DNA from 2 places in the Arthrobacter sp. MP_M4 genome. Region 1 is predicted to be linked to the other one. Evidence: riboswitches for the same ligand, from Rfam matches in the RefSeq annotation. Region 1 holds a riboswitch; the other holds the start of a gene.
The links. A riboswitch is a leader RNA that binds a small molecule or an ion and turns the genes downstream of it on or off. The one in region 1 is predicted to bind thiamine pyrophosphate.
Positions count from the first base shown of each region.

Region 2: another riboswitch for thiamine pyrophosphate. It lies ahead of RCH15_RS12555 (ECF transporter S component); the one in region 1 lies ahead of thiM (hydroxyethylthiazole kinase).

Region 1 is NZ_JAXCHX010000045.1:384-9,978, forward strand. Features, by position in the region: gene RCH15_RS18640 (RidA family protein) at 1-92, opposite strand, end outside; gene RCH15_RS18645 (VOC family protein) at 302-760, shown strand; partial or broken gene RCH15_RS19170 (IS110 family transposase) at 923-1,071, opposite strand; gene RCH15_RS18650 (hypothetical protein) at 1,219-1,587, opposite strand; TPP riboswitch at 1,957-2,059, shown strand; gene thiM (hydroxyethylthiazole kinase) at 2,042-2,884, shown strand; gene thiE (thiamine phosphate synthase) at 2,881-3,588, shown strand; gene thiD (bifunctional hydroxymethylpyrimidine kinase/phosphomethylpyrimidine kinase) at 3,576-4,547, shown strand; gene RCH15_RS18670 (EAL domain-containing protein) at 4,939-5,694, shown strand; gene RCH15_RS18675 (hypothetical protein) at 6,515-6,721, opposite strand; gene RCH15_RS18680 (amidohydrolase) at 7,305-8,573, shown strand; partial or broken gene RCH15_RS18685 (IS110 family transposase) at 9,018-9,595, shown strand, end outside.
Region 2 is NZ_JAXCHX010000016.1:39,089-48,683, forward strand. Features, by position in the region: gene RCH15_RS12510 (Na+/H+ antiporter subunit A) at 1-997, shown strand, start outside; gene RCH15_RS12515 (Na(+)/H(+) antiporter subunit C) at 994-1,572, shown strand; gene RCH15_RS12520 (Na+/H+ antiporter subunit D) at 1,569-3,182, shown strand; gene RCH15_RS12525 (Na+/H+ antiporter subunit E) at 3,179-3,724, shown strand; gene RCH15_RS12530 (monovalent cation/H+ antiporter complex subunit F) at 3,721-3,999, shown strand; gene mnhG (monovalent cation/H(+) antiporter subunit G) at 3,989-4,402, shown strand; gene RCH15_RS12540 (DUF4235 domain-containing protein) at 4,460-4,723, opposite strand; gene RCH15_RS12545 (ABC transporter permease) at 4,841-6,151, opposite strand; gene RCH15_RS12550 (ABC transporter ATP-binding protein) at 6,157-7,089, opposite strand; TPP riboswitch at 7,236-7,379, shown strand; gene RCH15_RS12555 (ECF transporter S component) at 7,444-8,118, shown strand; gene RCH15_RS12560 (ABC transporter ATP-binding protein) at 8,118-9,595, shown strand, end outside.

The DNA.
Region 1 (9,595 bases):
CCCGAGACAAACACGAACGGCCCCGCCTTGACGCCCTGGCTAAAGAGCGGCGAACTCGGAGCCTTGGCCGACCTAATGATCTCCCTAGTCATGACGGAGCCCTTCCCTAGCCCAATGGATGCTGCAAGCAGAATCACAGTCATACCTGAATAGCGCAACCCTTCGTGCTCCCTCATATGCACGGGAGCTGCCCTGCTCCGAATCTCTGCTGGTTCTCGGGCTGAATGGGAACTGGCGATTGGCCATGCCTGAAGGGTCCCAGAACAATCCAAGGCGCCTGCCTGTATGTAGCATGCGAAGCATGACGATCAAACTAGAAAACGTCGGGATTGCTGTCCGCGACATCGACGCGACGATCGCGTTCTTCACTGACTTGGGCCTCGAGCTTGTCGGCCGGGACACTATCAGCGGTGAGTGGGCCGATACCGCCGTAGGCCTCGATGGTAACCACGCCAAAATTGCCGTGCTCAAAACACCGGACGGCCACGGTCAGCTCGAGCTCTTCGAGTACCTTCACCCCAACGCAATCGAGACAAACCCCACCCTCCCTAATGAGATTGGCATGCACCGCGTCGCGTTCTCCGTGGATGACATCGACGCAGCACTAGAGGTAGCTTCGCGGCACGGCTGCCATCCGCTTCGCGGCGTGGCAACATATCGGGACATCTACAAGCTCACGTACCTGCGCGGCCCGAGCGGCATTCTGGTGATGCTGGCTGAGGATCTGACGAGGAACCGACGATCGTTCGATGAAGGATAAGTTGTCACCAGGCCCCGATCGGGCGTTGCGCCGACTCACCATGGCTGAAGTGAAGCGGTCCCGGGCTGGGTTGTCCGCAACCGCTTGCCTTCGGGTGCCGGTGTATCTGGCGGGGTGGTCAGCGTGTCAAAGACGACGGCGCGTTTAGACTCATAGGCGCCTAGTGAAGCCGGCGAACCGGTGCCAGTCACCGATCTCGACGGCGAGACCGAACGCGCTCAGGGGCGAGATCCCGCGCAGGCACTCCAGAGACCGGACCACGGACGTATATTCGCGCTGTTAGTCATCGCTGTCATGGCCTCGTCCTGCCGGATGGTCGACGACGCCGGGGGGGCTGGGAACTCATGCTGCCTGCCTGGCCGCACCGCATCCGAGATAGCACCGGACATCCCGCCGCCGGTCCGATTTGGTCAGTGCTGACGGCTCCCGGGGTCCGCGCGAGGACCAGGACGCCGCTGTCATGGCGGGCCAGGACGCCGCGGCCGGCGCCGTCGGGGACTACTGGACCCTGTGACGGCAATCGGCCCTTCATCGCCGACAGTCCGGATGATGACAGCTGCCAGAACCAGGATGATGCCGAGAACAATGAGAATCCAGGTTGGAATTGCCGCCGCGGCGATGGACTGGTTGCAGGCGGCTTCGGCGCCGACGCCGCCAAGGGAGTCATAGTAGGCCGCTGTGAAGTTGTCCGCCCGGAAGACGCTTCCGCACATATTGCCGACCTTCTGGGACCCGAGAAAGATGCCGGCACCGGCTGCCAAGGGTCCGAAGACGAAAAGCCAGGTCCAAACGCGGCGTGTGAGTGAGATGTTGTGATTCCCGGACATGGTTTCCCCACTGAATTTCTCCCGAATAATGCTGGGGGAAGCATATCGGCGCGGACGGTCCGGCGCCGCACACAGAAGGTCGTACGCCATCAACAAGAATCTGCCGGCGAGTCCAACAGCGGCCGGGAGGACAGCATTGAGGAGGCCATGTTTACACTCAGGCCGTGTTTACACTCAGGCCAGGACGTGCACATCAACCTTGCAAACCAAGGCGCCTCCTTGAGCTGCGCGTCCGGCCCGTAGCGATCTGCGGGGAGGGAGACTCACAAGATCGGGGAGTAGTTGTTGCTCGGTAGTCCCTTTCAGGAAGCATTGTGGGGTCTGCGGGCGCCCGTTTCTCTGCACCGGGCACGGAAAGGTTAGGGTGGGGGTAGTGACACGGGGTGCTGTCCGCCTACGGAGCAGCTGAGAATCCACACCCGTTGAACCTGATCTAGTTCGAACTAGCGAAGGGATGTCGCGAATGGCTATTCGCTATACATCGGCTGACTGTGCTCAGCTGCTTAAAGAATTGAGGGTCCAGAGCCCTCTGGTTCAGTGTCTCACCAATGCCGTGGTCAGCAACTTCACGGCGAATGTCCTGCTGGCGATCGGAGCGGCGCCGGCGATGGTGGACATTCCCTCCGAATCTGGGGAGTTCGCCTCCGTGGCCTCCGCGGTCCTGATCAATCTGGGGACTCCCCGGGAAGAACAGCGGGCCGCGATGGTCGAAGCCGCACAGGCTGCCGATGCTGCCGCAACCCCCTGGGTACTGGATCCGGTGGCCATCGGAGCCCTGTCCGTCCGTACCTCCTTGGCTCATCAGCTTGTTGGACTTCGCCCGCGAATCATCCGCGGCAACGCTTCGGAGATTTTGGCTTTGGCTGGAGCGGGGGCCGGGGGTCGGGGAGTGGATTCGACGGAGGATTCCTTGGCGGCCCTGGGAGCTGCGAAACGTCTGGCTGCTTCCTCTTCCTCAACGGTGGCGGTGTCTGGCGCCGTGGACTTGATCGTGGGGCCCGACGGGGAGGCGGTGGGCGTGGCGAACGGGCACCCCCTCCTGACCAGGGTGACCGGTGGTGGGTGTGCTTTGGGCGCGGTGATGGCCGCCTTCGCTGCTTTGACCGACGATCCGCTGCTGGCGGCGACGGCGGCCACCGGTGTTTATACCGTGGCAGCGGAGCAGGCGGCGGTGCGGGCCCAAGGCCCGGGAAGTTTTGCTCTGGAGTTTGTGGATCGGTTGTCGGGAATCACTTCCGATGACGTTGTCGCGGGACTGAACCTCCGCCGCGCCGTCGCGGCGGATGGCATTCGATGACGCGCCCGGGCGCCGGAACAAGTTCCGGACAGCACTGGGCGCCGACATTTAAGCCTCAACTACGGCGATACCTGCCCGTGTACCTAGTGACTGATACGCGCCAATGCGGCCCGCGGACGGTGCCTGCTGTTGTGGCATCAGCGGTGGCGGGGGGCGCGACTCTTGTGCAGGTGCGCGACAAGGAAAGCTCTTCCCGGGAGCTGCTGCATCTGCTGATGGCCGTTGCCGAATCAGTTGGCAACCGCGTCCCCGTGCTGATTAATGACCGCATAGACATATTCCTGGCCGCTCGGGCGGCAGGAGCACAAGTGGCCGGAGTCCATGTCGGCCAGTCCGACCTTCCCGCCGAGCTCATCCGCACCCTCGTGGGTCCGGAAGCTATCGTCGGATTGAGCGCGGCAACCGATTTGGAGATCCGGACGGCCCACGAGCTATCTGCTGGGACCGTGGACTATTTGGGAGTCGGCGCCGTCCACGCCACCGCCACGAAGGCCGATCATCCCCGACCGGTGGGGATCGAGGGCTTCGGCGCCCTGATCGCTTCAAGCACTCTCCCGTGCGTGGCGATCGGCGGGATCACCTTAACTGATGTACGCCCACTGCGTGACGCCGGCGCTGCCGGCGTCGCCGTCGTCTCCGCGGTCTGCGCATCCGATGATCCCCGAGCCGCATCCGGGCTGCTGAAGGAGCAATGGTGTCTCTAGAGAGTTCAATTCCGCGCGTCCTCAGCATCGCCGGAACAGATCCGACGGGGGGTGCCGGTATTCAGGCTGACCTGAAAAGTGTGGCCGCAATGGGCGGGTACGGGATGGCGGTAGTCACGTCGCTGGTGGCACAGAACACCCGCGGCGTCCGCTCCATGCATACACCGCCCGCACAATTTCTCAGCGAACAGCTCAACGCCGTCAGTGATGACGTGACAATCGATGCGGTGAAGATCGGCATGCTCGGAGATGCCGCAACGATCGCAGTCGTCCGGGACTGGCTCCGCCGTGTGCGGCCCCCACATGTGGTTCTGGATCCCGTCATGGTCGCCACCAGTGGAGACAGGCTCCTGGCCGCCGACGCCGAAGCCGCGCTTAGAGAGTTCGTGGGGGAAGTGGGCCTGGTGACCCCTAACCTTCCCGAGCTCGCAGTCCTCGTCGACGAACCAGTCGCCTGTAACTGGGCGACGGCAATCGAGCAGGCCAGAAAATTGTCCCTGGCCTGCGGGATCGTGGTGCTCGTCAAGGGCGGCCATCTGAGCGGCGAATCCAGTCCCGACGCACTCGTTGATGCCACCGGCCAGCTACTTGGTACCGACGGGGGAGTCGTGGAGTTCGTGTCCCCCCGGGTGGCCACGAAGAATACGCACGGGACCGGGTGTTCGCTGTCTTCCGCCGTCGCTACGGTCATGGCACGCACTGGTGATTGGACCGTTGCTGTTTCCCAGGCGAAAGACTGGCTGCAGGACGCCCTGAACCATGCTGATGAATTGCAAGTCGGCCAAGGCAACGGGCCGATCCACCACTTCCATCGACTCTGGACCGCAACAGAGGCAACACCGGGTGTCTCGCCGCAGCCACCATCACGACACCACCGGAAAGAAACGGTCCACGCATTCGAGTCTTTCGTCCCGAAGGGGGCTTCTACCTGGAGCGAACCCAATCGAGCGAAAGAATAGGCCCGGAATGCCGCTGCACGTGGTTGATGGGTTCGATTGGGAAAGACGTGGGCCTTCGCAAAAAGCTAGGTACGAAGCACCACAAACCCCGCTAGTGCCATAAGAGCAGAGCGACGCCACAGGCGACACTCACGGCGACCAGTATTGGAGCAGCTACGAGGAAGGCTGAACCGAGTCGGGAGGCACTGGAGCCGTGACCCCGCAGAGAGGTCGCCCAAAGGGCCGGGACCGTGAAGATCAGGATCGAGTGCCCCCAACAGCGCAGTGACGCCTCTGGACGGCTGAAAATGACAAGAGGGTTTGGGCGCGGGCATTCAACCCGGATTGGCCGAGATATTGGCCGCAACCGTCGTACCATACGGTGGACGTAACCCGAGAGAGGACTCCACACATGGCATGCGACGGCTGCACGACATCTTCACAACTCGACTTCGATTTCAGCATGGCCTTTCAACCGATCTATGACGCCGTTGCCGATCGCGTATGGGGCTACGAGGCGCTGGTCAGAGGATTGTCGGGCGAGGGTGCTTTTGACGTCCTGTCAAAGGTCTCACCGGAACAGAAGTACCGCTTCGATCAAGACTGCCGCATCAAAGCAATCGAACTGGCATCGCGCCTGTATCCTGCGGGCGAGGATCTAAAGCTGTCCATCAACTTCATGCCGAACGCGGTCTACGAACCGGCAGCATGCCTTCGTGCAACCCTGCTTGCAGCCGGGCGATGCAGCTTTCCGACGTCGTCAATCATGTTCGAGTTCACGGAGAACGAGGAGGTCGCGGATACCGCCCACCTTCTGAATATCATTACCGAATATCGCAAGCACGGTTTTACCACCGCCATCGACGACTTTGGCGCCGGCCATGCGGGCCTGGGGCTATTAGTAGACTTCCAGCCAGACCTGATCAAGATCGACATGAAGCTGATCAGGGGGATCGACACCAGCCCTGCCCGTCAGGCCGTTGTTGCTGGCATCGTCGGCATAACCAGAGAGCTCGACATCACGGTGCTCGCAGAAGGCATCGAGACAGAAGCGGAGTTCCTGGTTCTGCAGAAAACCGGCATCCGCCTGTTCCAAGGATATTGGTTTGCGAGGCCGGAATTCGAGGCGCTTCCGCGGGTACATGCCGACGTCACCGCTGCCGCTTAGCGTTCAGCGGATTCCTCCGGTGGAGTACGTGAGCAAGAACCGGGCGCCTCCAGGGATTTGGCCCTTGTCTCGGGCTTCCAAACTCCGATGTGGAATCGGGGAACAGGAGCTCGTCTAGGATCCTGGGAGGCGCAAGATGACAGGGGCAACGTTGATGACCCATAGGACTATTCCAGCGGCGATCAACACCAATAACAGGCCCACGCCAAGCAGGATCAGGGGCGCGTTTTCACGGGTCCAAAAGCGGTGTTTTGGTGACATCGATGACACCTCACTGTCAGGTTCCGAGCGGGCGGATTTACTGATCCCGCCGCTGGGCGTGGTGTTCGCGCGGTTTCGGGCCTGCTGGACTCCGCCAATAGCAGCCTGTCCGTGAGGCGCTGAGCAAGTTGGGGCTTTACGTCGTGGCGCCCGTCCTACAGGGAAAGCCATCGCAGCGAACCACCGACACTCCGGTACGTTGTGTCCGCCGCGGTATCCGCGGCTGCACCAGTTCAAACTATGCTGGGCTCGCCGACTGTGTCCTCCATTGGGATTGCCTGTGGAACCGCTGTGCAAACGGTTCGAGTAGGCACGCCAGCGGGGAGAGCGCGATTTCGCGTCACCTCGCACACCCGGATGTGAAGGGTGCTGTCAAGGGATATCCGGCGCGGATGCGGAAAATCGGACCCCTGGCGTAGTTGAATAGGTCGCCAATATATGTTCAGGTCATGAAAGGCGGGCATTCGAACTTCGCGGCTTGCAGGGTCCCCGGTATCAGCCGGAAAACAAGAAGCCGTTGGCTGAACGGCGCCATGGCCCGCGATGGTGCATCCGGCTTTCAGACATTGTGAAGTTCCTCCAGCGTCCAAGCCAGAACGAGCACGTCTGAACCTGAGAGGGTCATCAGTCCGTAAATGAAGGCGTCCAGGTCCCACGCCTCGGCACGTCCGCCGTTGGCCCAGAAGCCGAGCGAGAGATCCAGCAGAGTGAAGTTTCCGTCGTCCAGGCCGTTCCTGGCGGCCCGGCGCAGAACGTTGACGTCCATTGACTTCCTCCCGTACCGGGCATCTCTCCCGATACCGCGAGCACTTACGACGGCGAAAGTTGGCTCAGCCGAGCGGCCTGATCCTGGCTTCGCGATGCTTGTGCTCAAGCTTTTCCACTGAATCCCGACGGCGCTGGCCTACCGCGCGTACCCGTTGAGGGGACGTTTGCCGGGATGACCTCCAAGCGGGGCTGGTACGAGTTCTTCCAGACCGCCGGGAGAAGAGCGCCATGACAGCGCTTCACGTTCTCGCTTACGTCTGCATAGTCCCACTGTGAGGCGCTCGCCACTAGGGCAGATCGTCCTCCTGCCGGGGCTGACGCCGGGGCAGTTCTCCTTCCGGCGGCGGTGCATCGCACCTCTGGGGGATCAGGTCGGGACACGGTGACCCTCCAGCGCGGATTTTGGTCAACCTGAGAGCATCGAAACCCTGTCCGTGAACTGCTCGATGTTGGAGGCCGACTCGCTCTTCCGGTGGCGGCCGAATTCGTTACCCGTCCTGGAAATCGTTAGCATCTGAATTGGCAGTGCGGGTGGACTTTCCGGCGTCCGACAGCGCCGGCTGATCAGGAACGAGGCATGTGTGCGATCTCAAAATTCAGACCACGGAGATTTGGAAGACATCTATCGGGAACTTCACCGTCACCCGGAATTGTCGTTCCAGGAGCACAACACCGCTGCCTTGGCAGAGAGGGAACTCCGCCGGTTAGGGTTTGACGTCGTTGTTGGCGTTGGCGGTACCGGTGTTGTCGGCGTCCTGATGAACGGCGATGGACCCACGGTGATGCTGCGCGCTGATATGGACGCCCTCCCGGTGAATGAACTGACCGGGCTCGATTATGCAAGCCTGGTGCGGGGAGTCGATCAGGAGGGGCACGACGTTCCAGTGATGCATGCGTGCGGCCATGACATGCACACCACGTGTTTGATTGGGGCAGCGAGACGGCTAGCGGGCGAAAGTGACACATGGACCGGGACACTGGAGGTCTTGTTTCAGCCAGCCGAGGAACTCGGTGCAGGCGCAGCGGCGATGTTGAGCGAGGGATTGTTTGACCGAATCCAGCGCCCTGATATTGTCCTCGGCCAGCACGTCTCGCCTCTTCCTGCCGGCGTTGTTGCCCTCCAGCCGGGACCGGCGTTTGCTGCGTCCGATGGCATCCGAATCACCCTTTACGGGCGCGGCGGGCACGGATCCCGACCAGAAACCACTGTCGATCCCGTCGTCATGGCCGCGTCCACCATCCTCCGGCTGCAAACAATCGCGTCCCGGGAAATTGCCGCCACTGACACCCTTGTGCTGACCATCGGATCGGTCCACGCGGGAACGAAAAACAACATCATTCCGGACTCTGCGGAGATCCTCGTCAGCTTGCGGTCCTTCGACCCCGCAGTTCGGGATCGTGCCATCGCGGCGATCCGGCGGATTGTCCACGGCGAATCCGTGAGCGCGGGGGCACCCCGGGAAGCGACCGTCGATATCTACGAGAGTTTCCCCAGCGTTTACAACGATCCCATTGCCGCCGAGCGAACAGGTTCAGCCCTCGCCGGTGTCTTCGGTGAGCAGAATGTGTGGGAACCCGGGCCGGTCACTGGAAGTGAGGATGTTGGAATGCTGGCCCTGGCCGCCGGGGCGCCGTGCAGCTACTGGTTACTGGGAGGAAGCGACCCGGCTCTGTTCGCGGCTGCGGAATCGGTCCAAGACATGAGGAGGATCGTCGGTCAGCAACCCTCGAATCACTCTTCCCACTACGCGCCGGCAATTCAACCCACCCTCAGCGATGGCGTCGACGCCTTGGTCTTCGCCGCCCGCGAGTGGCTGACCCCGGTAAACGCCGAGGCCGCTCTGCCCTGAGGTAGCGGCTGCGTGTGAGGGGGTACGCCGTCCAGCACACGGGCAGGGGAGCGTGCGTGGTCCTTCATCCTGGCCCGGAAGAAACGTGGCCGGGATGAGTGCGCCCGCGTCGACACGCACCGGGCCAGGAAATCGTCCCCGACAAGGAGACGCACAGACGGTTGTGGTCCGACGCTCGCGTCGATGAAGCTGGTGCCGCTCCTTATGGTGTTGACGGATGGTTCCTTGGCCGTTGTAGGGTCGTGGCTACCCGGGGGAGGCGGGTATGGCTTTGTTGCTGTGGTCCGGACGATTCACGTCGTGACGGCTTCGAAGGATTGGCCGCCCGCACTCTCCGCAATGACCCGACCGCTGATCGAGAGACGCGACATGATCGCCGGATAGGGACACGACGGCGCGTTTATCTGCCGGGATTTCGACCGTACGACGGACTGGAGGTTTGTTTTGGCGAAATTGTGGGCCGGTATCGATGCCGGCAAAGCCCATCATCACTGTGTCGTGATCGACGCTGACGGAAACCGTCTGCTTTCGTAGAAAATCCCCAACGACGAACCCGCCCTGCTCGAACTCATCGCCACCGTCCTCAAACTCGGCGACGGAGACGAAGTCATCTGGGCCGCCGACCTGGACCGCGGCGGCCCGGCGCTGCTGATTGCCATCCTCGTCGCCCACGGCCAGAACATCCTCTACATCCACGCCCGGAGCGTCCACCACGCCTCCAAGCTCTACCGCAGCGAATGCAAAACAGACGCCAAAGACGCCGCCGTCATCGCCGACCAGGCCAGGATGCGCCGTGACCTGCAGTCCCTGCGGGCCGGGGACGAGATCAGCACGGGCTTGCGGATTGTCACCGCCCGGCGGGCCGACAAATCCGCGGACCGGGTCCGGGCGGTCAACCGCCTGCAGGCCCAGCTGCTCGAATACTTTCCCGCCCTGGAACGGGCCTTGGACTACAGCCGCTCCAAAGCCGCCCTGCTGCTGCTGACCAACACCGCACCCCGGACGAAATCCGCCGCACCGAC
Region 2 (9,595 bases), on a different contig from region 1:
GGTGGCCTTCGTCCTGGCCATGCGCAGCCTCCCGGCGGAACTGCGCGACCGGACCGGCGGGAAATACCGGGTGGTCCGAGTGATCATTGGCGCCGCCTTCGGAGTCACCATGGTGTTCGTCGCCATCTACGCCCTTGGCGCGAGGGTGGCCCCGCCGGTATCGCTGGAGTTCCCGAAGCTGGCGTACGAAGGCGGCGGCGGCCTGAACATCGTCAACGTGACACTGGTGGACATCCGCGCGTGGGACACGTTTGGGGAGATCGCGGTGTTGGCCCTCGCGGCCACCGGTGTGGCCAGCCTGATCTTCGTCAAGAGCCGCGGCGAAGGAATCCGTGCCTCCTCCACTGTTGCCGAGGGTTCCGTGGGCCGCCGCAACCCCGGCGCCGGACGCGGAAACACCCGCGACGACGCCGCGCTGGCCATGAGCCGCCGTTTCGCCGCCTCCGGCCGTGACGCCTGGCTGGTGGCCGGACGGACCCTGGCGCCGGAGCGCCGCTCGATCATCTTTGAAGTCGTCACACGGCTGGTCTTCCACTCGATCATCGTTTTCTCCATCTACCTGTTGCTCGCCGGGCACAACTTCCCCGGCGGCGGCTTCGCCGGGGGCCTGACGGCCGGACTGGCGCTCACCGTCCGATACCTCGCGGGCGGGCGTTTCGAGTTGCGGGAAGCCTCGCCGATCAGCGCCGGCACCCTGCTGGGCGTCGGGCTGGCCACCGCAGCGGTGTCCGGCCTGGTGCCTCTGCTGCTGGGTGGCCAGGTGTTCCAGACCGCCATCATCGAGTTCTGGCTTCCGGTCTTCGGTGACGTCAAGTTTGTCACCTCCACAATCTTCGACATCGGGGTGTACACGGTGGTCGTCGGCCTGGTGCTGGATGTGCTGCGCAGCCTCGGAGCCGAAATCGACGAACACTTCGAGGAAGAGGCCGGGGAACACCCCGGCGACCACGAGCCCGCCGGAGTTCCGGCCGAGATCACCGTCAAGGGGAAAGCATGAGCGTCAACCTGACCCTGCTCATGGTTATGGGGGCCCTGTACGCGTGCGGCATCTACCTCCTGCTCGAACGCAGCCTCACCCGGGTGCTGCTGGGCCTGATGCTTCTGACGAACGCCACCAACCTGCTGATTTTGACCACCGGGGGCTACGCCGGCCTCGCGCCCATGTTCAGCAAGGACACCCCGGCCGCAGCGTACAACGATCCCCTGCCGCAGGCCCTGATCCTCACCTCGATTGTCATCTCCTTCGCGGTTACAGCGTTCATGCTGGGCATCATTTACCGGACCTGGGTCCTGGCCCGCGAGGATGAGATCCAGGACGATGCCGAGGACCGCCGTGTGGCGCGGACCCCCAGCTTCGACATCGAGGACGATTCCGTGGTCCCGGTGGAGACCTCCGAGTTCCCGCTGACCATGATCGGTACGGACGGCCAGGCGGTCTCCGATATTCCCGCCGGGGCGTCGGCCATCGTTGAGGTCGCTGACCGCACACTGGACGCCCATGCGGCCGCCGCGGAGGAACAGCCGGGATCCTTGAACGTCATACCCCCAAACAAGGAAGGAGGCGGACAGTGAACATTGCCAGCTTCGCCCCGCTCGCCGTCCTTCTTCCCATCCTCGGTGCCGCCCTGACCTTCCTGTTGATCCGGCACTCACGGGCGCAACGGACCGTAAGCATCGCACTCCTGTCCATGACGCTGCTGCTTGAATGCTGGCTGCTGGCCGCCGTCTGGGACGGCGGAACGGCGGCTGTCACCCTCGGCGGCTGGCTTCCGCCCTGGGGCATCGTGATGGTGGTGGACCAGTTCTCCTCGCTGATGCTGGTGGTGTCCTCCGCCGTCAGCCTCGCGGTGCTGATCTACGCCACCGGGCAGGGCATGGCAGACGGCGACCGGGACGCGCCCGTCTCGATCTTCCACCCCACCTACCTGATCCTGGTGGCCGGGGTGTCCAACGCCTTCCTCTCCGGCGACCTGTTCAACCTGTACGTCGGGTTCGAAATCCTCCTGACAGCCAGTTACGTGCTGATGACCCTCGGCGGAACGGGACCGCGGGTCCGTGCCGGCGTGACCTACCTCGTGGTTTCCGTGGTGTCCTCGGTGCTGTTCCTGATGGCGATTGCGATGATCTACGGAGCCACCGGCACCATCAACATGGCCGATCTCGCCATTAAGCTCGCGGACCTGGACCAGGGCACGCAGAACCTGCTGCACGTGATGCTGCTGGTCGCCTTCGGCATCAAGGCGGCCGTGTTCCCGCTGTCCTTCTGGCTCCCGGACTCCTACCCGACAGCACCGGCCCCGGTCACTGCGGTGTTCGCCGGCCTGCTCACCAAGGTGGGTGTCTACGCCATTGTCCGCACGGAAACCTTGCTCTTTCCCGGCGACACTTTCAACGGGCCGCTGATGGTCGCCGCCTTGTTGACCATGATCGTGGGAATCCTCGGAGCACTGGCCCAAAGTGATATCAAACGATTGTTGTCCTTCACCCTGGTCAGCCATATCGGGTACATGGTGTTCGGCCTTGCGATGTCCTCTGTGGCCGGACTGGGTGCGGCGGTCTTCTACGTCGCCCACCACATCACCATCCAGACCAGCCTCTTCCTGGTGACTGGCCTGATTGAACGCCGTGGCGGCAGCTCCTCGGTGGACCGGGTCGCCGGGCTCGCCAAGCTGTCCCCGCTGCTGGCCGTACTCTTCTTCCTCCCGGCCATGAACCTGGCCGGGATCCCGCCGTTCTCGGGCTTCCTGGGCAAGCTGGGGCTGCTGCAGGCCGGCGTGCAGCTGGGAACCCCGCTGGCCTACGCCCTGGTGATTGGCGGGGTTCTCACCAGCCTGCTGACCCTGCTGGCCATCGCCAGGGTCTGGAACCGGGCGTTCTGGCGCAAGCCCGAGGACGCCGAACACCCCGATCCGGTCCTGCTGGCCGCCGCCTCCGATTCCGCTACCGGGGACCGGGCAGGAAAAACCAATGTCACCCTGCTGCCACGGACCATGGTGGGGTCCACCCTGGGCCTGGTGATCTTCGGTGTGGCACTGACAGTCTTCGCGGGTCCCTTGTTCAAGGTGGCAGACCAGTCGGCCTTCGACATGCTGGACCGGACCCCGTACATCCATGCAGTCCTCGGTCGGGATGCGCCGGTTCCGGCGATCTCCCAGCCCGAGCAGCGGGAGGGAGGGAGATGAACCGGAAGCGGATATCCCTGCGGCAGGAACTTCCCCTGCTCGTCTGGCTTGTGGTGGTCTGGGGCGCCCTCTGGCGGGACTTCAGCCCTGGTAACCTGCTCTTCGGTGCGCTGATAGCAGTTCTTGTGGCCCGGCTGTTTTACCTGCCGCCGGTGGAACTCGGAGGCCGCTTCAATGTGCTCCGGGCTGTTCCGTTCGCCCTGATGTTCCTGCTCAAAGTGGTGGCAGCGAGCTTCCAGGTCCTCCACCTGGCCGCGGTCAAAGGACCCAAAGTCATCAGCGCCGTCGTCGCCGTTCCCCTCCGCAGCCACTCGGACCTGCTGGTCACCGCCACCGGTCACGTCACGGCGCTGATCCCCGGCTCGCTCGTAGTGGAGGTGGACCGGTCCACGTCCACGCTCTATATCCACGGCATCAACGTGCGCAACGCGGACGACGCCGCCCAGCTGCGCAAGGACGTCCGCGACACGGAAGCGGGGCTGATCAGAATCATGGGCACCAAGGCAGAACTGTCGGCACTGAACCAGGAGGTGGGCGCATGATGCAACTCGTCCTGGCCGTGACCGCGGTGGTGCTGTCGCTGGCCGCCGGAGGAGCGATCATCCGGATCGCGCGGGGCCCGTCGCTGCTGGACCGGGTGCTCGCCGCGGACGTGCTGCTGGCCATCGTCGGCGCTGCCCTGTGCATTGACATGGCCGTGAACCGGCACCTCAACAACCTCATGCTGCTGGTGGCGGTGTCCCTCATCGGGTTCGTCGGCTCCGTAACAGTTGCCCGCTTTGTGGCCGACCGGCGGGAGAAAACGCGTGAATCCTGAGCCTTTTTCCGGTGACACCGTCATAGACGCCGTTTCGGCAGTCTTTCTGCTGGTCGGTGCCCTGATGTCGCTCGCGGCGGCCGTAGGCCTGCTCCGCTTTCCGGACCTGATGAGCAGGATGCACGCGGCCACCAAGCCCCAGGTGCTGGGACTGTTCCTGCTGCTGTCCGCGCTGGGCCTGCAAATGCGCACCTGGTGGGTGTGGCCCGTGCTGGTGGTGGCCTGGATCTTCCAGCTGCTCACGGTGCCGGTATCGGCCCATATGGTGGGCCGGGCCGGCTACCGGACAAAGCACCTGCATCCTGAGCTGCTCAGCACGGATGAACTGGAGGCCGTGGTGCAGCAGGCGGCCGGCAAACGCGGCTTCACCGACGACGCCGGCGGGCCCGCCGCCGGGCGGTAAGGCTGGATGAGGCGCCCTGGATCAGGCGCCCTGGATGATGCGCCCTGGACCAGGCGCCTAAACCAGTTCCTGGGTCTTGGCGAAGCGGGTCACCGCGCGCTGGGTGCCGCGGTTGGCGAGGACCTGGATGATGGCGCTGACAGACGCGGAGATCAGGGCGAAGGTCAGGGCGGAGCGCAGGGTGGTGGGAACGTCGTCGTCGTGGCCCTTGGGCGGCTTGTTGCCCGTGGACTTCTCCCAGACCGTGTCAACGAGTTTGGTGCCGACAAAGCCGGCGAGCAGGCTGATGCCGGTGCCGAGCAGTTTGATAAAAATGTTCATTCTTCGCAACTCCTAGCGGGAGGAAACAGGGCTTCCCCTAGCCTAGCGTTCCCCGCCCCGCGCTCCAGACAGGGCAGTCCGCGGTGCGGGAACCCGCCGGGGTGCCCCTTCCGGCGGCTATTTCCCGGCCGGGGTGGTGCGTTTGCGGAAGGTTCCGGCGATGGAGAGTTTGCTCGAGTACTGGATGGACCCGTACCGGAAGAGGTGGACGGCGAGGCGGAGGATGAGGAATCCGGTCAGGAACAGCTCGACGATGATGATCGTGGACTCGAGCGGGCTGAGGGTCCCGAAGCTGTTCCGGAGCAGGCCCGTGACGGGGGCGGAAAGCGGGAAGTAGGTGAAGATCTGCACGATGGGGGCGCGCGGATCGGAGATGATCAGGCTGATCGCATAGAACGGCACGAAGATCAGGGCCATCAGGGGCCCGAAGATGGTGCCTCCGTCTTTGGCGGTCGGCATGATGGCACCGATGGCGACCAGGACTCCGGTGAAAACCATGAAGCCTCCGATGAGCAGCAGCGCGCCGACGATCATGGTCCCCGGGTCGAAAGTGATGCTCGACAGGTCAAGATCGGGGATGGCCAGCTTGTCCCGGAAGTAAAGGAACCCAACGGCGATCGGCGTCAGGAAGACCAGGATCTGCACGACTCCGACCATGAAGAGGGCAATGACTTTGCCGATGATCAGGGTGGTGGGGTTCAGAGTGGTCAGGATCATCTCGGTGACGCGGTTCTCCTTTTCCTCCAGGGTGGAGTTGAGCATCTGGTTGGAGAGCAGAATGATCGAGACGTAGAAGATCAGCAGGAACATCAGCGGCGGTATCGCTGAGCCGAAGCCGCCCGTCGGCTGACCGTCCTTAAAGGTGACGGCTTCGGTTTTGACGTTTCCGCTGGCCGCGGCAATCAACTGCGGGGAGCCCACCTGGGCCTGGGCCGACGCGGCGAGCAGCTGTTTGGCGACGGCGTCGTACTTGCCGTTCTCGAAGATCCCTTTGTCGGCTCCGTAGACCTTCACCGGCTGCGCCGCGGGCTCGGCGGGGTAGACGAAGTACGCGTCCGTCACCCCGGCTTTCACGTCCTCCAGGGCGCGGGCGGGGTCCTCGGCCGGTCTGCCACCCATGGCCGCGGCGATGTCCGCGCTGACGAGGGCGGAACTATCGGTGTAGGTGAAGGCCACGGCGGCGGTCTTCTGGGCGTCGGCGCTGGCCGCGGTGGAGGAGTTGCTCAAATAGATGAGCGCGAACACGACAGCCATCACCACCGGGATCGACAGGGTGGCGATCCAGAAGGCGCGCTTTTTCATGGTGCGGGTGAACTCGAAGTCCACCACCGTGCGAAGGTTATGCCGGGCAAAGGGCCGCTTGGGCGGGACCGGCGTCGGCCGCGCCGGGACCGGGGCCGGACGCTGGGTGGATGTTTGGTGTGCCACGGTTTTCAGACCTCCGCCATTTCATGGTTGTCGCCATAGACCTTGATGAAGACTTCGTCCAGGGAGGTCCTGGCGGTGGTGAAGGACCGCACGGCCACGCCCTGGCTGATGAGTTCCCGCAGGACCGTCGCCTGGTCTCCGCCGGGGCGGGGGGAGAGCTCCGCGTCACCGCCGGCGGCGGTGACGATGTCGTACAGGGCCGAGGCCGGCAGCACGCCGTCGTAGGAGAGCCGGTAGACGGTTCCACCGAATTGTTCCTGGACTTCGGCAACGGTGCCGTAGGCGCGGGAGGTGCCGTCTTTCAGCAGGATCACCCGGTCGCAGAGCCGTTCGACCTCTTCCATCTGGTGGGTGACCATGATGACGGTGGCACCGGCGCGTTTTTGGTCTTCAATAATGTCCATCAGGAGGCGCCGGTTGACCGGGTCGAAGCCTTTGGTGGGTTCGTCCAGGATGAGCAGTTCGGGATCGTTCATGATGGTCACGCCGAGCTGGATTTTTTGCTGCTGCCCGCCGGAGAGCTTGTCCAGCCGCATGCCCGCCTTGTCCGGCAGGCCCACCCGTTCCAGGTACTCCCGGGACCAGGACTTCGCGTGGGTCTTGTCCAGGCCTTTGAGCCGGCCGAAATAGACCATCACATCCAGCACGGACTCTTTCTTGTACAGGCCACGTTCCTCCGGCAGGTACCCGAGCCGCGCCCCGTCCTGCGGGGCGAAGGGCTTGCCGCCGATGTGCAGGGTCCCGGCGGTCGGCTGGTAGATGCCCAGCAAAGCCCGCAGCGTGGTGGTCTTCCCGGAGCCGTTGCTGCCCAGGAACCCGAACGTTTCCCCGGCCCGGACATCGAAGGAGAGGTCCCGGATGACGGTTGTGTCCCCGAAGTCCATTCGAAAATCCTGAATGTGTACCAGCGGCTCGGCCGCCCCGCTCCCCAACGTCATGCCATAACCCTAACCGGAGGCGACGCCGGCGGCGGGATGAAGCGGCAGAGATCGGTCGACGCCGCCGGCGGTCCGGCGCCCGGAGCGGGCCGCCGGATGAACCACGGCGCGCGGGTGTAAACTGGGCCACGCCCACAAGGGCAATTTAGATACGACAGGGGAGCGCCGCCGTCGGGCATTTCCGGAAAAATCCGGGGACACCACAGGTGGGCGCTGAGAGTGCGGACAGCCGCAGACCCTCGAACCTGATCCGGTTAGTACCGGCGCAAGGGAGTCGAGTTCTCAGAGTGTTCCCGGTGGCGGCGGAAGCCGTGGACCGGGTCACTCTCCCCTCCTGTTCCTCAGGAGGACGAAATGACTGACACATCTGCAAAGCACGAGTTCGGCAAGCAGGAATCAACCACCCCCGGGTCCGCCGCGACCCCCGCCCGGCGGACGCACGCCTGGCGCGTGGTGGACATTGTGCTGGCGGCGTTGATCGCCGTGGCTGGCGGCGTGATTTTCTGGGCTTGGTCCCAGGGCGCAAATCTTATCTCCGCGCCCGTCAATGCGTTTTACCCGCCGCTCACCGGGCTCTACTCCGGCGGCTGGATGATTCCGGCGGTGCTGGGCATGCTGGTTATCCGGAAGCCGGGCGCGGCGGTGTTCTGTGAAACCGTGGCCGCCACGGGTGAGCTGATCATGGGCTCCCAGTACGGCGCCTCCGTCCTGTTCTCAGGCTTCCTGCAGGGCCTTGGCGCCGAACTCATCTTCGCCGCGTTCCTCTACAAGAGGTTCAACCTGCCGGTGTCACTGCTGGCCGGCGCGGGTGCGGGCCTGTTCTGCGGCTTGAACGACTCCTTCCTCCCGTGGGGCTGGAACGTCGCCTACGAAGCCGGTGACAAATTCGCCTACATCATCTTCTGCGCCATTTCCGGGGCCGTGATCGCCGGCGGACTGTCCTGGCTCGCCACCCGCGGCCTGGCCAGGACCGGGGTGCTGGCTTCCTTCGCGTCCCGGAAGGCGGCATCGGAACCAGTGTTCTCCTGATGCCGGCAGACCACGCCGCCCGCCCAGCCGCGGTCACTGCCCGCGGCTGGGGCTGGCGGCACGCCGGCAGGCCCCGGCCCGCCATCAGGGGCCTGGACCTGGACATCCAGCCGGGGGAGCGGGTGCTGTTGCTGGGCCCTTCAGGTGCCGGCAAATCGACGTTGCTTCATGCCCTGGCCGGGGTGCTCGGCGACAGCTCCACCGGGGAGGCCGGCCGCGGCAGCGATCCTGCGGACGACGGGAACGACGCGGACGAGTCAGGCAGCCTGCTGATCGACGGTGCCGCGCCCCGGGCAGCGCGCGGCCGGGCCGGTTTAATGCAGCAGGACCCGGAGACCCAGGTGGTACTCTCGCGGCTCGGCGATGACGTCGCCTTCGGCGCGGAAAACCTCTCCGTCGCGCCAGAGGACATCTGGCCCCGCGTGGCGGAAGCGCTCGAGGACGTCGGGCTGGGCGGGCTGCCGCTGAATCACCCGACGTCGGCACTGTCCGGCGGTCAGAAGCAGCGGCTGGCGCTCGCCGGGATCCTCGCTATGCGGCCCGGGCTGATCCTGCTGGACGAACCCACCGCCAACCTGGACCCGGCCGGCGTCCTGGAAGTCCGCGACGCCGTCGGCCGCTGCCTGGACAAGACCGGCGCCACTTTGGTGGTGGTGGAACACCGCGTCGCGGTCTGGAAGGACCTCGTGGACCGGATCGTGGTGCTGCAGCGCGGTTCGGCCACGGAGTCCGCCGTATTGATCGACGGGCCACCGGACCGGGTCCTGGCGCAGGCGCGGGATTTGCTCACCGCCGCAGGCGTCTGGGTGCCCGGTTACGTGCCGCCGGCCAGGGCGCGCCGGACGTTGTCCGCTGAACCGGGTTCCGGCGTCAAAGGCGCGGGCCATCTGCTGCTGGCAGCGGAGGACCTGGCCGTCTCCCGGGAACGGCCAGGGCGAGCGGGATTCCGCGGCGGCTTCCGGCCGATTCCGCCGGTGCCCGTACAAAAGGGGATCACCGCCCAGGTCCGCGCGGGAGAAGCGCTGACCATCACCGGACCGAACGGTTCAGGGAAATCCACCTTCGCCCTGACCCTCGCCGGCCTGCTCGCGCCTGTGGCGGGCAAGGTCTCCGCCACCCTGGAGCTAGGCGCAGGCGCCGGAATCGATCCCTACCGGTGGAAGGCGCAGCAACTGATCGCGAGGATCGGCACCGTGTTCCAGGAACCCGAACACCAGTTCGTCACCGGCCGGGTGATCGATGAGCTGATGTTCGGGCCCCGGCACCTGGGCCGAGGCGAAGACCGCGTGGACGAACTGCTGGCGCGGCTCCGGCTGACTGAGCTCGTGGACGCCAATCCCTACACGCTCTCCGGCGGTGAGAAGCGGCGCCTGTCCGTCGCCACCGTCCTCGCAGCCCATCCCCGGGTGCTGATCCTGGACGAGCCCACCTTCGGCCAGGACGCCAACACCTGGGCCGAACTGGCCTCCTTCCTCTC